Regions from separate parts of the Aeromonas sp. ASNIH7 genome, predicted to be linked through region 2. Evidence: riboswitches for the same ligand, from Rfam matches in the RefSeq annotation. Region 2 holds a riboswitch; the other holds the start of a gene.

Region 1 (7,469 bases), 720 kb from region 2:
ACCCCTTATGTCAATGTGCACCGGGGTGCCACCTTCGTCCTGATGATCGGCGGGGAAGCCATTTGTCACCCCAATTTCGCCAACATCGTCAGCGACATCGCCCTGCTGCAGACCTTGGGGATCCGCCTGGTACTGGTGTTTGGTTCGCGTCCGCAAAATGACGAGGCCCTGGCCCGCGCCGGCATCCAGGCCCAGTATCACAAGCGGATCCGGGTCACCGACGATGCCAGTTTCGCCATCATCAAGCAGGTGTGCGGCGGTCTGCAATACGACATCACCGCCCAGCTCTCCATGGGGCTCGCCAACACACCCATGCAGGGGGCCCGCATCAGCGTGGTGAGCGGCAACTTCGTCACCGCCCAGCCGCTGGGTGTGGATGACGGCATCGACTTCTGCCACAGCGGCCGGGTGCGTCGCATCGATGTGGAGGGGATCACCCGCCAGCTGGATCAGCACGGCCTGGTGCTCATCTCCCCCATTGGCTGCTCGGTCACCGGCGAGAGCTTCAACCTGAGCTCGGAAGAGGTAGCCCGCCGGGTGGCGGTGGATCTCAAAGCCGACAAGCTCATCTGCTTCAGCAGCACCCAGGGGGTAATGGACAGGCACGGGGAGGCCATCTCCGAGCTCTTCCCCGAGCAGGCCGAAGAGCTGCTGGTGGCGCTGGAGCAGGCGGGGGAAGAGATGTCAGGCACCGCCCGCTACCTGCGCGCGGCCATCGCCTCCTGCCGGGGTGGCGTACCCCGCTCCCACCTGGTGAGCTATCAGGACGACGGCGCCATGCTGCAGGAGCTGTTCAGCCGCGAGGGGCTGGGTACCCAGATCGTGCGCGAAAGCGCCGAGCGGGCCCGGGCCGCCACCATTGAGGACATCGGCGGCATCCTGGATCTCATCCGTCCGCTGGAAGAGGAAGGGATCCTGGTGCGCCGCTCCCGGGAGCAGCTGGAGATGGAGATAGACAAGTTCACCATCATCGAGCGGGACGGCCTCATCATCGGCTGCGCCGCGCTCTATTGCTTCATGGAAGAAGCCATGGCCGAGATGGCCTGCGTCGCCATCCACCCGGAGTATCGCAACTCCAACCGGGGAGACACCCTGATCGCCAAGGTGGCCGAACGGGCCAGGCGGCTCGGCATCCGTCGCCTGTTCGTGCTCACCACCCGCTCCATCCACTGGTTCCGGGAGCGGGGCTTCGATCCCCTGGAAGTCGAAGATCTGCCGGTGGAGCGCCAGCGCTTCTACAACTGGCAGCGTCGCTCCAAGGTTTTGTCCAAGACCATTTCGTAACTGATTGATCTTGTGCCTGGTTACCGTCAATTTTGTTCTTTTTTACGAACTCGATTGACAGTGCAATCCAGACCAAGGTATTTGTACATGCACGCCACCTGTCACAGGTGGCACCAGAAGAGGAGCGCTGCCCAGGCAGCCCAGGGGAGGACACCAGTGTCCGGTGAACTTGGGTCAGGGGGAGCAGCGCCGAGACGAGGCGAGTGACTGGACACCGCCACGTCGGCTGCGGGGGCTGAATCCCCCGGGTTGTCATCGGTAGTGGTCATCCCACACCGCGCCCCACTTGGGGCGGGTACGGGATGGGCTCTGCAGGTGGAGTGCTTCTGGCCGGGATCCTCGCGTTTTCCTGCCATTTTTTGCCTCCTCCTCTCTATTTGCCCGATGAAACCGGATTTTCACCTTGAGACAGGAGTATGCAATGAACCCGATCAATGTCGCCAAGTTTGGCGGAACCAGCGTCGCCAATGCCGCGGCCATGAACCACTGCGCCGACGTGGTGCTGGCCAATCCGGCGACCCGGGTGGTGGTGCTGAGCGCCAGCGCCGGCGTCACCAACCTGCTGGTGAGCCTGGCTCAGGGTGAACTGGACGAAGCCGGACAGGATGCCCAGCTTGCCAGGCTTGCCGACATCCAGCTGGCCATTCTGGCCGCCCTTGGCAACCCGAGCGACGTGAGCGCCCTCATCCATGCCCAGCTCGGCGACATTCGCACCATGGCCCGTCAGGCCAGTCAGCACACCGACGCCGAACTCGCCGATCGCCTCATCGCCTGCGGCGAGCTGATGTCCACCCGTCTCTTCACCGAACTCCTGCACCAGCGCGGGGTCAAGGCCCAGTGGCAGGATGCGCGCCAACTGCTGCGCACCGACAGCCGCTTTGGCAAGGCCACCGTGGATCTCGCGGCGACCCGCGCCCTCTGCCAGCAGGCGGTGGGCCCGTTGCTGGGTGACAGCCTGGTCATCACCCAGGGCTTCATCGGTGCCGACGGCGATGGTCGCACCACCACCCTCGGCCGTGGCGGCTCCGACTACAGCGCGGCCCTCCTGGCCGAGGCACTGGACGCAGGCAGCATCGAGATCTGGACCGACGTGCCCGGCATCTACACCACGGATCCCCGCCTGGTTACCCGCGCCCGCCCCATCCCCGAAATCAGCTTCGTGGAGGCGGCGGAGATGGCCACCTTCGGCGCCAAGGTGCTGCACCCGGCCACCCTGCAACCCGCGCTGCGCCAGGACATCCCGGTGTTCGTGGGCTCCGCCAAGGACCCCGCCGCCGGTGGCACCTGGATCCGCGCCACCACCCGCAGCAACCCGCTGTTCCGGGCCGTGGCCCTGCGCCGCCAGCAGGTGCTGGTGACCCTGCACAGCCTCAACATGTTCCACGCCTACGGCTTCCTGGCCGAGGTGTTCGGCATCCTGGCCCGTCACCGCATCTCGGTGGATCTCATCACCACCTCCGAGGTGAGCGTCTCCCTGACCCTGGATCACACCGGCAGCCAGAGCAACGGCGAACCCATCCTGAACGACAAGGTGCTGGCGGAGCTCGGCCAGCTGTGCAAGGTGGAAGTGGAGACCGGCTTCGCCCTGGTGGCGCTCATCGGCAACCGCATGAGCGAGGCGGCCGGGGTGGGCAGCCAGGTGTTCGACGCCATCCGCGAGCACAACATCCGGATGATCTGCTACGGCGCCAGCGCCCACAACCTCTGCTTCCTGGTCAAAGAGGACGAGGCGGGCCACATCGTCAACTGCCTGCACCGGGAACTGCTCGACTGAGTCGCCCCAGCGCTGGCACACAACGAGCCTCCTCCGCCCCATCACACCCGGGGCGGCCTTCCCCACTCAGCAAAGAGGGGCGCCGCGGCGCCCCTCTTGTCACTCTTCTTCCACCATCAGCTGGTGACCAGGGTAGCCCGGGTGGGCAGCAGATTGGCCCGGATCTGCTCGCGCAGCCCTCCCAGCCGTTGCAGCAACCCGGCCTGACCGAGCCCCGCTTCGTCAGGGGCCAGATTGTCCACCAGGGCCGGGAAGTGCTCCTGTACCGCCTGCTCCAGCCAGTCGAGGCGGCGCAGGGTGAGCGGGCCGCAGCTCTTGCCGCTGAGGTCGTCCAGGATGTCGAGCCGATGGCTGCGGTACATGTCGCGCCACCAGTTGGCCGCCAGCGCCTCGTCGCTTGCCAGCGCCGCACTCCACTCCCCCACCAGTCCCTGCATCCGCGCCAGCACGGGGGCGCTCGCCCCCTCCCGCGACAGGTATTGCAGCTCTCCCCTGGCCCAGGCGAGGCAGAGCTCGCGCCAGCGGCGAAACAGCGGCAAGGGATCCGCCTCGTCCAGCCAGAGCCCGGAGAGGGTGCGGGTTTCCAGCCGCTCAGGCACGTGGAAGTCGGGATCGGTGAGGCCGTTGGAATTGAACTCGTGCAGGGGATCGAAGGGCCACATGTAGCCAAAATCGAACACCGAGATATGCTGGCCGTCATCCAGCAGGTTGCCCGGGCTCGGATCCCAGTCAAACCAGCCCCAGCGGGCCAGCTCCGCCTCCACCGCCAGCATCTGCGCCAGGTTGCGCTCGCAGAGCGTGCGCACCGGCTCCCCCCGCAGCCAGGGGGAGACCAGCACCCCGGCCCGGGCGGAGCCGAAACTGGTGCAGACCACGTTGGAGAGGATGGTGGGGTGCAGCTCCCGCAGGCTCTCTATCTCCCGACGCCGCTCCAGCTCGGTGAGAAAGGCGGTCTTGCCGTCCACATTGGCCACCAGAGAGTCCTGGCGGCAGCGTTTCAGGCACCAGTGGTGCCCCTCCACCTTGAGATGGAACACCTCGGCGGTGAGCCCGTGACCGTAGACCTTGACGACGTCCGGGTGATCCTCGGTCAGCCGGACGAGCTGGGGCAGCGGCAGGGGGCAGTCCCGCTCCCGCCCGATCCGGATCTCTTCTTTGCTCTCCAGCATCTGGAGCAATCTGGCCTGACGCGCCGCAACTTTGGGATTCATACATGTACCTCCAACCGTTACTGAGAGACTAAACAGCGCCCCCCTCCCAGACCAGCAGCAAAGGCTCATGATGACGCTTTCATCACAGAATGAGTGCCCCTGGCAGATCGGGATCACAAATTGCTTCACTGTGCTCATCACGGAATATTCATCTTGTTGTCATTAAATTGACATCAAGGAACAAGCCACGCACCATCGGGTCAAAATAGAGGCAGTTGTCGCTGCCATGACCGCTCCAAGGATGAGCCCTTATGAATGCCCCCGTCACCGGCCACCGCCCCGCCTCCCAGCCCCTGGCCGGGCTGTTGCTGGGTCTGCTGACCGCCCTGCTGCTGCTGACCCTCGCCCTGCCGCTGCTCAACCCCGTCAGCTGGCTCGGGCGTGCCGCCCCCCTCATTCTGGGCCCGGCGGATCAGCCCATCGCGACCCTCAATCGCTACAGCCTGCTCTACAAAAGTGACAACCGGGGCTTCTATCTGGTGGTGCGCAGCCAGTGGCAACTGCTCAAACCCCTGCAGGAGGGGGACAAGGTGCGGGTGGAGCTGCTCAACGACAAAGGGGTGCGCATCGACCAGCTGAGCCAGGCGGTGGACAAGCGCCAGAAGTGCCGCAAGGAGCGCTGCACCCTGAGCCTCAACAGCGCCCTGCGCGCCCCCGACGACGCCCTGGACAGCCGCTACCAGCTGCGCATCGGGCTGCTGCTGGCAGACAGGCCGGAGAGCGCCGAATACAGCCAGATCCTCCAGACCCTGCCGGAGCGCGGTTTCAACCTCCTCTACCTGATGACCAGCCTGCTGCTGGTGCTGCTGGTGAGCGCCGCCGTGCTCAAAGCCCTGCTGCCGCGGCTGCGCCGAAGCTACCGCGCCCGGGTGGCAGGCAGCCTGCTGCTCGGCAACCTCACCTTCGTGCTGCTTCACGGCTTCGTGGTGTTCAAGCTGGGGGAATTCCTGTTCTGGTCGGGCTTTCGGCCAGAGCACTACTACCTCGCCTGGGGCAGCATGGTGCTGGGCTGGAGCCTCTGTGCCCTCGCGGGCTTCAGCCTCTATATGGGGCTGCTCTTCACCGCCCTCTCGGGCATCGGGCTGCTCGCCAACTTCATGAAGATCGCCATCTACGGGGTGCCGCTGGGGGGGACGATCTGGGCAACCTGCTGGCCCTGCTGCACATCCTGCTCGATCAGCACCCTGTGGTGCCGGTGCTCGTCGTGCTGGGGCTCCTCTTTCTGGTGTGGCGCTTCGCCCTCTCCCGCTGGATCCTGCGGGGCTTGCTGCGCACCGCCGCCGCCACCGCCGCCTTCTTTGCCCTCTGCGTGTTCGCCACCCAGACCGGCAACAAGCTGCTCGGGGCCAACATCCGCTATGTGGACAGGGCGGTGAACTACCACAGGGACATCATCCGCGCCGGCCCCGGCCTCTACCTGTTCAACCTGGTGGACGAGATGCTGCAAAGCGGCAACGTGTTTCGCTACCCCTTGCAGATCAACGAGCGCACCCCGGAGCTGAGCCTGCCCGCCCAGCCCAGGGCTCCCCGCTTCGATCTGGTGATCGTGCTGCAATACGAGTCGCTCTGGCTTGACTGGCAGGGCCGTCTCTGCGCCCCCGCCCCCACCTTGAGCCTGCCCGCCAGCGTGGCCCAATGGCGCAAGACCATCCACTCCCCCACCACGGGCGGCATGACGGTACTGGCGGAGTTCGAGATGAACACCGGCCTGCCGGTGGGCCTGCTCAAACAGGGGGTGGTGCCCTACTACTACCTCTCAGACAAGGTGCCCGGCCTTGCGCGCAGCGCAGCCCAAAGCGGCTACCAGACCCTGTTCGCCCACCCCTATGTGGAGAAGTTCTGGGGCCGCGCCAAGGCGATCCCGGCCCTCGGCTATCAGGAGCGCTGGTTCGATACCCGCTTCACCGCCCTCGAGCACAAGGGGCTCTACATCTCCGACGATGCCCTCATCGATCACCTGCTCAAACGCAGCAACCAGGACGATCAGCCCCTGTTCGCCTACGCGGTCACCATGCAGGGGCACGGCCCCTTCGACGGGGATCGCTACCGGGCCCAGCAGCGCAGCGGCGCCTGCCCGGATCAGAGCCCGGCGGATACCCAGTTGCTCAACACCTACTACACCGGGGTGGTGGACGCCATGGCCTCCCTGGAGCGGCTGCTCAAGACCCTGGACAACTCCGGCAAGCGCTACCTGGTGGTGGCCTTCGGGGACCACCAGCCCTTCCTGATGTCGGCGGGCAAGGGTATCCACGGCACCAAACCGCCACGGGATGCCAGCTACCAGATCCCCATGATGGCCTTCACTCGGGCCGGGGACGGGCTGGATCTCGCCCGCCAGTTCGACCCGGTGCGCCAGCTCTACCAGATGGGCCAGGCCACAAGGCAGCTGCTGGCGGGGGACCTCACCCCCATCCGTGACCAACCCCTGCTCCACCCGGTGCTCGGGGAAGAGAAAGGCTTCGACCCCTCCCCCCTGGTGCCGCAGATCCGCGCCAGCTTCCGGCCCGATGCATTGCCCTGATCGATTGAGACACGAGGGACACAGATCCTTGCAACACTTCCGGCCCGATGCCCTGCCCTGATCCGCAGCGAACTAGCAGACGACAAAGAGGTCGCCCGGGCGACCTCTTTTTATGGGCGGGATGCGAGTACAGTGCCGCCTGCACCTCGCCATGTTCGTCCCGACCTGGGCTCTGCGACCCCTGACAGGTCATTTTTTTGTTTAGATATATCAAACGATAACTCATTATCGAATAGCAAAATTGAACAACTTTGCCGACCTTCAGGCCCCGTGCCCCCCATGTTCCCGCACCTTCTCCGGGCCGGGCCGCTTTTTCTCTCATTCCCGGCCAGCCCAGAACCATCGGGGCATTCGATACGTTCAGGCCTTGAGCCCCACTCACTTGCACCCACCTTTGCGCGTCACACCCAACAAAAAGCCGACCTCGGGGTCGGCTTGTGACGGGGCGTTTGGCCATGCAGGGCCGGGCACTGGCGGGCTAGATCACCACGGCGGTGCCGCTGATGCTGACCATCAGCATGCTGCCGTTCTGGCCCACCACCTCGTAGTCGATGTCGATGCCCACCACGGCGTTGGCCCCCAGCGCCTGGGCACGCTCCTTGAGCTCCTCGAAGGCGATCTCCCGGGCCCGGGCCAGCTCTTTTTCGTAGGCGCCGGAGCGACCGCCGATGATGTCGCG
Region 2 (7,469 bases):
CCGGTTATCCCGATTGCCGCGACGACTTCGTAAAGGCGCTCAATCAGGCGGTCTCCCTGGGGCTGGATCGCCCCATCCGCTTCGAAACCCCCCTGATGTGGCTCGACAAGGCCGAAACCTGGGCGCTGGCGGATCATTACGGTCACCTCGATACCGTGCGTCACCAGACGCTCACTTGCTACAACGGAATCCAGGGAGATGGTTGCGGGGCCTGTCCGGCCTGCGAGCTGCGTCGCCGTGGCCTGGATCACTATCTGGCTGACAAGACCGGCATCCGTGCCAGACTTTACGAGAAGAGTGGACTGGGCGAGAAAAGCGGATCCTGAGCCTGTGCCTAGCCCGGGTTTGGGGTATAATCCGCCCCTTTTGCAGCAAGTCGTGACCAAGATGCACTACCCAATCAACGAGATCTTCCAGACCATCCAGGGGGAGGGGGTATTTACCGGCCTGCCCGCCATCTTCGTTCGCCTTCAGGGCTGCCCGGTGGGCTGCCCCTGGTGCGATACCCGCCACACCTGGGTGGTGGACCCCGAGCGTGAGGTGGCCCCTGGCGAGGTGCTCGATCGTTCCAATGAGTCCGACGGCTGGAGCAAGATGAGCACGGAAGATATCCTGGCCAGCTTTACCCGGCTCGGTTACCGGGCCCGTCACGTGGTGTTGACCGGTGGTGAGCCCTGCCTCTACGACTTGCGCGAGCTCTCTTCGGCCCTGGTGGCATCGGGTTATCAGGTGCAGATCGAAACCAGCGGGACCAGCGAGGTGCTGACCCATGAGCAGACCTGGGTGACTGTTTCCCCCAAGATCGGCATGAAGGGTGGGTTGCCGGTGCTGGTCTCTGCACTGGAGCGGGCCAACGAGATCAAGCACCCGGTGGCCACCGAGCACCATATCGAGGAGCTGGATGCCCTGCTGGCCACCGCCCGGCTGCGCCCCGATGTGATGATTGCGCTGCAACCCATCAGCCAGAAAGCCAGGGCCACGGAGCTGGCCATGGCGACCTGCATCGCCCGTAACTGGCGACTCTCCATCCAGACCCATAAATACCTGAATATCGATTGATATGGATGGACTCAGCGATGAGCGCATCTTGCTGATGCTGGCCAGCAAGATGCCTTACGGGAAATACAAGGGGCGGCGCATCATCGATATTCCCGAACCCTATCTGGTATGGATGGCGCGAAGCGGTTTTCCGGCCGGTATCCTGGGCCAGTCTCTGGCACTGGCCTACGAGGTAAAGCTCAATGGACTCGAGTCCATGATTATTCCCATTATTAACAGGATGTCAGAATGAGAATATATACAAGGCAAGGGGACAAGGGGCTCACGCGACTGGCCGATGGCACTTCCTTGGCCAAAGACGATAAACGTGTCGAGACCTATGGCGCCATCGACGAGCTGAATTCCCAAATAGGCTTGTTGATGGCTGAAATACCCGTCGGGGAGAGCACACTCCTGGCCGATCTCATATTGTTGCAGCAGGAGCTGTTTGATCTGGGCGGGGAGCTGGCATTTTCCAGTGAATCGCAAACGGATGCGCTGTGGCAGGTGAATGAGGCTTGGACGAACAGGCTCGAGCAACAGATCGATGCCTACAGTGCCGGGTTGCCGGTGCTGCGCAATTTTATTTTGCCGAGCGGTTCGCGGGCGGCGGCCCAGGCACATGTGGTGCGTACCCTGACCCGTCGCTGTGAGCGCCTGCTGCTTGGGTTGAGCCACGTAGAGCGGGTGAATCCGGCCGTTTTGCCCTACCTCAACCGGCTGAGCGACTGGTTTTTCACCATCGCCAGATACCTGCTGGTATCGTCGGGTACCCCGGAGATCCTCTGGGTCAAGGCGGCTGACAGAGGCTGACCACCGCTCGAAGCAGCAATAAAAAACCTCGCCTTGCGAGGTTTTTTATTGCTGTGGAAAGGGGCCTGATATTGCAGTCAGATGGCAAAGGCTTCCACAGATTTGCCTTCAGCAACGGCCTTGGCAATGACCGAGGGCATGCGGCCCTGACCGGTCCAGGTTTTTTCCACGCCATTGTCAAGATAACGATATTTGGCGGGGCGGGGCGCACGTTTGCTGACCTTGGTATTCTCGGGAACCACGGTGTTGACCAATTCGGCGGGATCGATCCCTGCGGCCCTCAGCATTTCGGCATATTCGGCAATTTTCTTTTGATGCTCTTCACGGGCCTGGCGTTCGGCGGATTCATCTTGTCGACGTTCATCGACGATGGCGGAGAGCTTTTCCAAGCCTTCTTCCAGTTGTTCCAGCGTCAAATCGCGGCAAACTGCACGCAGGCTACGGATATTCAACAGCACTTTCAGAAATTCGTTCATATTGGCTACCACGCGAGCAAAATATTAAGGGAAGAACTGGTTTTTCGATAATTTATAGGGGTGTTTGGCACCAAGTCAAGCCTGCCCAAATAATTAATTAGGCTGATAAATTAAGTCTTGAAATAGATATGAAGGATATTTTTATCCGTTTGACGGGCCAGCATCTTCGAATGGGTTCATGTCAGATGAAAATATCGCCAGTAGAGTCTTTGATGAACCATTTGACTATCTTTGAAGATGTGGGTGCCACAGAAACCTTGAAATTTAATCAAAAAACTTGCTATCACCCGGCGGCTCGATAAAATGTGGCGCGAATACCTTTAAGTAGAGGCGCGCTGCCTATGAGTAACCGAGCGGAGGGTGATGCCTGCGATGCTCGATGAAAGGAGTCGGCGCCGAAGTGACCAGGCCATCATACCGGGTTGCTGGTTCTGCATCTAATAGGTGCAGGACTGCCATAGTCATCCACTATGGAGCGCTACCTGAAGGGGCTGAGGAGTATACCCTCCCCATGGGTTTTGTTTCTTTGATCCTCTCGGTAGATCTCCACCTGTTGTCTTTAGGTGCAAAGAGATCATGGACATCGTTCATTACGCCGACTCCGGTTGGTCCGTCGTTCCCCCCCTGCTGGCCGTTGCGCTGGCGATCATCACCCGCCGCGTCCTGGTGTCGCTGGGGGTGGGCATAGTCGCAGGCAGCCTGCTGCTCAACCAGTTTTCTCCCCTTGCGTCCCTGCATTACATGCTCGACACCGTGCTCAGGATCTTCTGGGTCGACGGTGCGCTCAATCGTGACAACGTCAACATGATCCTCTTCATGTTGCTGCTGGGCGGCCTCATCAGCCTGATGAGCGTCTCCGGTGCGACCCGGGCGTTTGCCGAGTGGGCGGAGCGCCGCGCCAAGACCCGCAAGGGTGCCAAGTCCCTGACCGGTCTGATGGTGTTCGCCTTCTTCATCGACGACTTCTTCCACAGTCTGTCGGTGGGGGCCATCTGCCGTCCGGTGACCGATCGCTTCCAGATCTCCCGCGCCAAGCTGGCCTATCTGCTGGACTCCACCGCCGCGCCGGTCTGCGTGCTGATGCCGGTCTCCTCCTGGGGGGCCTACATCATCGCCCTCGTCGGCGGCATCATGGCGGCTCATGGTCTGACCGACCAGAGCCCCATCTCCGCCTTCGTCGAGATGATCCCCATGAACCTCTATGCGGTGTTCACCCTGATCATGGTGCTGGTGGTGATCGCCTTCCAGCTCGACATCGGCCCCATGCGTCAGCATGAGCAGTGGGCATTGGAGGGCAAGCTGTGGGACGAGTCCAAGGGGCGCCCCATCGGGCTCGACATGGAGAGCCCGGAGGAGAGCAATGGCGGCATGATTGACATGGTGCTGCCCATCCTGACCCTGACCTTGGCCACCGTCTATTTCATGATTGACTCCGGGGCTGCGGTGCTGGCCGACAAGGGGCTGCCGTTCAGCGTGCTCGGCTCCTTCGAGAACACCAATGTCGGCTCCTCCCTGGTCTATGGTGCCCTGTGCAGCCTGGTGGTCTCCATCGGTCTGGCCATGCGCCTCAAGCTGGGGGCAAGCAACTGGATGAAAGCGGCTCCGCAGGGGATCATGGCCATGCTGCCCGCCATCAACATCCTGCTGTTCGCCTGGACCATCGGCGCCGTGGTGCGCGATGTGGAAACCGGCAAATACCTGGCCTCCCTGGCCAATGGCAATCTGCCGGTGGAAGTGCTGCCCGCCGTGGTTTTCGTGCTCTCCTGCGCCATGGCGTTTGCCACCGGCACCAGCTGGGGTACCTTCGGCATCATGCTGCCGCTGGCCGGCGACATGGCGGCCGCCAGCGACATCAGTCTGATGCTGCCCATGCTGGCCGCCGTACTGGCAGGGTCCGTGTTCGGGGATCACAGCTCCCCCATCTCCAGCACCAGCATCCTGTCTGCCACCGGGGCCGGTTGCCATCACATCGATCACGTGATGACCCAGCTGCCCTATGCCCTGGCCATCGCCTTTGGCGCTGCGCTCGGCTACCTGGTGATGGGGCTGATGCACTCCGCGCTGGCCGGTTTCACCGTGAGCGGGCTCTGGTTCCTGATCTTCTCCGGTTACCATTTGCGCAAAGCCCGGGCGTATAGCGCCGTGGCAGTTGCATAAGAGAACAAGGGGCCTGCGGGCCCCTTGGTTTTGGCAGGGGCTTTGGTTAGCATGCGCCCCATCACTCCCGTTTCGGAACCCCATCATGGCTTCACTGCACTACAAATTTGCCACCATGAACTCAGGCAAATCGACCCAGCTCATCCAGGCCCACTTCAACTATCTGGAGCGTGGCATGTATCCGCTGGCCATGACGCCCGCCATCGACGATCGCTTCGGTGCCGGCGTCATCAGTGCCAGGGTCGGTCTTGAGCTGAAAGTGGAGGTGTTCAGCGACAGCTGCGATCTCTTCGAGATGGTCAAGGCGCGCCACGCAAAGCGGCACATCGATGTCTTCATCGTTGACGAGGCGCAGTTCCTGACCCGTGAGCAGGTCTACCAGCTCGCCCGCATCGTCGACGAGCAGGACATTCCGGTGATTGCCTATGGTCTCAAGACCGATTTTCGCGGCGAACTGTTTCCCGGCTCCTACCACCTGCTCTGTCTGGCGGACAAGTTCGAGGAGCTAAAAAGCATCTGCTGGTGCGGCAACAAGGCCCACATGAACTCGCGGGTCAACGAGGCGGGGCAGGTGATGCGCGACGGTGAGCAGGTGGAGATCGGCGGCAACGATCGCTATGTGTCGCTCTGCCGCAAGCACTATCTGGAAGGGCGGGCCTTCAAGTAACCCGTGGCTGGCTCGTGCAGCCTGGACATCAAAGAGGGCGCCCATCTGGCGTCCTCTTTGTCTATGGGAGTCAGTCGATCTCGATGTCGACAGGGGCGATGATGGGGTCGGCCGCCGGCAGGCGGTGGAAGAGCTGGCGAAAATGCTGTTGTACCCGGCCTATGTCCACCAGGGACATGCCGGAGGCGAAGCCGAACCAGACGTAGAGCCCGGTGAGGTCGCGAAACATGGGAGGGAGGTAGCGGGGGGCGTCGATGAGCCCCTCCAGATAGTGCTGATAGAGCACGGGGATGTCGTCCAGGGTCACCTTGCCGACGAACAGCATGGGCAGGATCTCCGGCACCCCCTCCAGCACGGCGCTGCGAATGAAGTTCACCGTCTCCACATAGCCCTTCACATAGGAGAGATCCTTGGTAAAGCAGGCGCCCCCCTCGACCATGCCTCCGCGAAACACCCGCTGGGTGATCTTGTAGGCGTCGTGCTCGCTGGCCCCCTTGGCCACGAAGTGGCGGAACACCTCGATGAAATCGGCGCCACGCTCCGCCATGTCGATGGCCATGACCCGATCCGAGATGCGCTTGGCCCTGTCCGGGAAGGAGCTGAACGTGAGGGTCTCGATGAGTACTGCCAACCCCTCCTGACAGGCGGTGATGCGGGGCGAGCCGGCACCGAGCCAGGTGGCGTAAGATTGCTGGCGGCCGTTGAGGGTGGTGCCGACGTGAACCCAGCCTTCGTGTACCTCCAGCACCTGCAGATCGAGTTCCGAGAAACGGGCGTGGGAGTTGAGCTTGATGTAATCCCCCCCGGCGGCGGCATCGGAGACGATGCCATCGCTGAGCTTGACCTGGACTGTGCCGTCGCTGAAGTAGCTCGACAGCTTGCCTTGCAACCTCGCCACCGCGGCTTCCCCCTCGAACTCCTTGGGGTAGGGGCGCACCAGATGGCGGGCGCCGGGCAGGGAGAAGATGTCGCACAATCTGGCCCCCAGCTCCTTCAGGGTCTTGCGATCCCCGCGCAGGTGATCGCTTGCCGAGCCGTAGAGCCGCTGACTGTAGCGCTGAAAGTCCGGCTGCCCGCGCTGGCGCAGCATCTCGATGACCACCATGTACTGATCCACCGTCTCTTGCAGGATCCGGCCGAGATCGTCCTGGGGGCCGAGGCGCCGGCGGATCCTGTCCCTCAACTCCTTGAGCTCAAGGTACTTGTTGCGGGGATCGAACCCCAGGGGGAGGGATTCATAGAAGTGCCTGTCGATGGCGGGCAGTGCCTTGCCGCCACTTGCCAGAAAGTCGCTTTGCAGGTGACGGGGCCATTTGATGGCATCCAGGATGCGGATGGGTTTTTGCAGGGCGAGCAGTTCATCCGAGAGGGATTTGAGGTGCAGGCGATACTTTTCTTGGATGGTCATCGGGCTCTTTGGAGGCGAGTGCGCTACGAGAATGGCTGAGTATAGGCACAGGGCCTGTCAAAAAGAAGCGAGACGACGGGGATCCGGCCTGTGTGCTTTTGGTTGTCTGAAAATTGGTTTAGACTGCGCCCCTTGATCTCTACCGTGTCGTGAAAATGATGAATATCCCCAGCTCTGAAATGATAATGCGTTGGTTGCAACAGGCCCGGATCGAGCACTATGTGTGCGATCAGTGTCATGGCATCCACATGGTCTCCCTGCAGTCCGTCGAGGGCATCCAGGAGAGCCGGATCTTCGTGGAAGAGGAAGGGCTGCTGTTCTCATCCGAGCTGGAGGTGCGCCCCTCATCGCTACTGCCCCTGGTGGCCGAACTGGGTCGTCTCAACATGCAATATCCGTCCCTCAAGGTGTTCCTCGACATCATCGATGACAACCTGCCACGCCTCGTTGTGGGTCACACCGTCTTTACCAAGGCGGGTCTCACCGTCGAGCAGTTCCTGCTGTTCGTTGAAAGCACCACGGCAGCCACCCATGAAGTGGTTTCCGAATGTGAACGCCTTGGCTTCCTCAATCTGCCGGAAATCCAGGTCGCACCGGAATCCGTTCACTGACTTCAGCACCTGAACTGTGCGTTTAATGTGCGAACGGTTCGCTGCGGCTAAAAAGCCGTTGACGGCGGCGGGGCTTTCCCCTAAATTACGCCCCGTTCCGGCGCAACAGCGCAGTGAACCCGTGTTGGCTGAACACGTTAAACCACAGACCAAAATTTGGTGGGATGTCCGAGTAGCTGCCCACCGACGAAGTCGGCAAGAAAGCACGCGTAGCGTGCTCCGAAAGCCACTTCAAAGAAGTAAAAATTTGGTGAGGTGTCCGAGTGGCTGAAGGAGCACGCCTGGAAAGTGTGTATACG

The links. Region 2 has a riboswitch for lysine ahead of C2U47_RS22405 (Na+/H+ antiporter NhaC family protein). Riboswitches for the same ligand answer to the same signal wherever they lie in the genome.
Region 1: it holds a riboswitch for lysine, as region 2 does, so the genes downstream of both, lysC (lysine-sensitive aspartokinase 3) here and C2U47_RS22405 (Na+/H+ antiporter NhaC family protein) in region 2, are expected to answer to the same signal.

Annotation. Positions count from the first base shown of each region.
Region 1 is NZ_CP026226.1:4,074,292-4,081,760, reverse strand. Features, by position in the region: gene argA (amino-acid N-acetyltransferase) at 1-1,284, shown strand, start outside; lysine riboswitch at 1,394-1,618, shown strand; gene lysC (lysine-sensitive aspartokinase 3) at 1,706-3,058, shown strand; gene C2U47_RS19210 (hypothetical protein) at 3,175-4,269, opposite strand; partial or broken gene C2U47_RS19205 (LTA synthase family protein) at 4,521-6,790, shown strand; gene C2U47_RS19200 (heavy metal-binding domain-containing protein) at 7,269-7,469, opposite strand, start outside.
Region 2 is NZ_CP026226.1:4,795,653-4,803,121, reverse strand. Features, by position in the region: gene queC (7-cyano-7-deazaguanine synthase QueC) at 1-326, shown strand, start outside; gene queE (7-carboxy-7-deazaguanine synthase QueE) at 388-1,059, shown strand; gene C2U47_RS22420 (DUF3820 family protein) at 1,061-1,291, shown strand; gene C2U47_RS22415 (cob(I)yrinic acid a,c-diamide adenosyltransferase) at 1,288-1,851, shown strand; gene C2U47_RS22410 (H-NS family histone-like protein) at 1,929-2,327, opposite strand; lysine riboswitch at 2,645-2,816, shown strand; gene C2U47_RS22405 (Na+/H+ antiporter NhaC family protein) at 2,904-4,484, shown strand; gene C2U47_RS22400 (thymidine kinase) at 4,570-5,151, shown strand; gene C2U47_RS22395 (flavohemoglobin expression-modulating QEGLA motif protein) at 5,222-6,559, opposite strand; gene C2U47_RS22390 (YbjN domain-containing protein) at 6,715-7,170, shown strand; tRNA gene C2U47_RS22385 (tRNA-Ser) at 7,420-7,469, shown strand, end outside.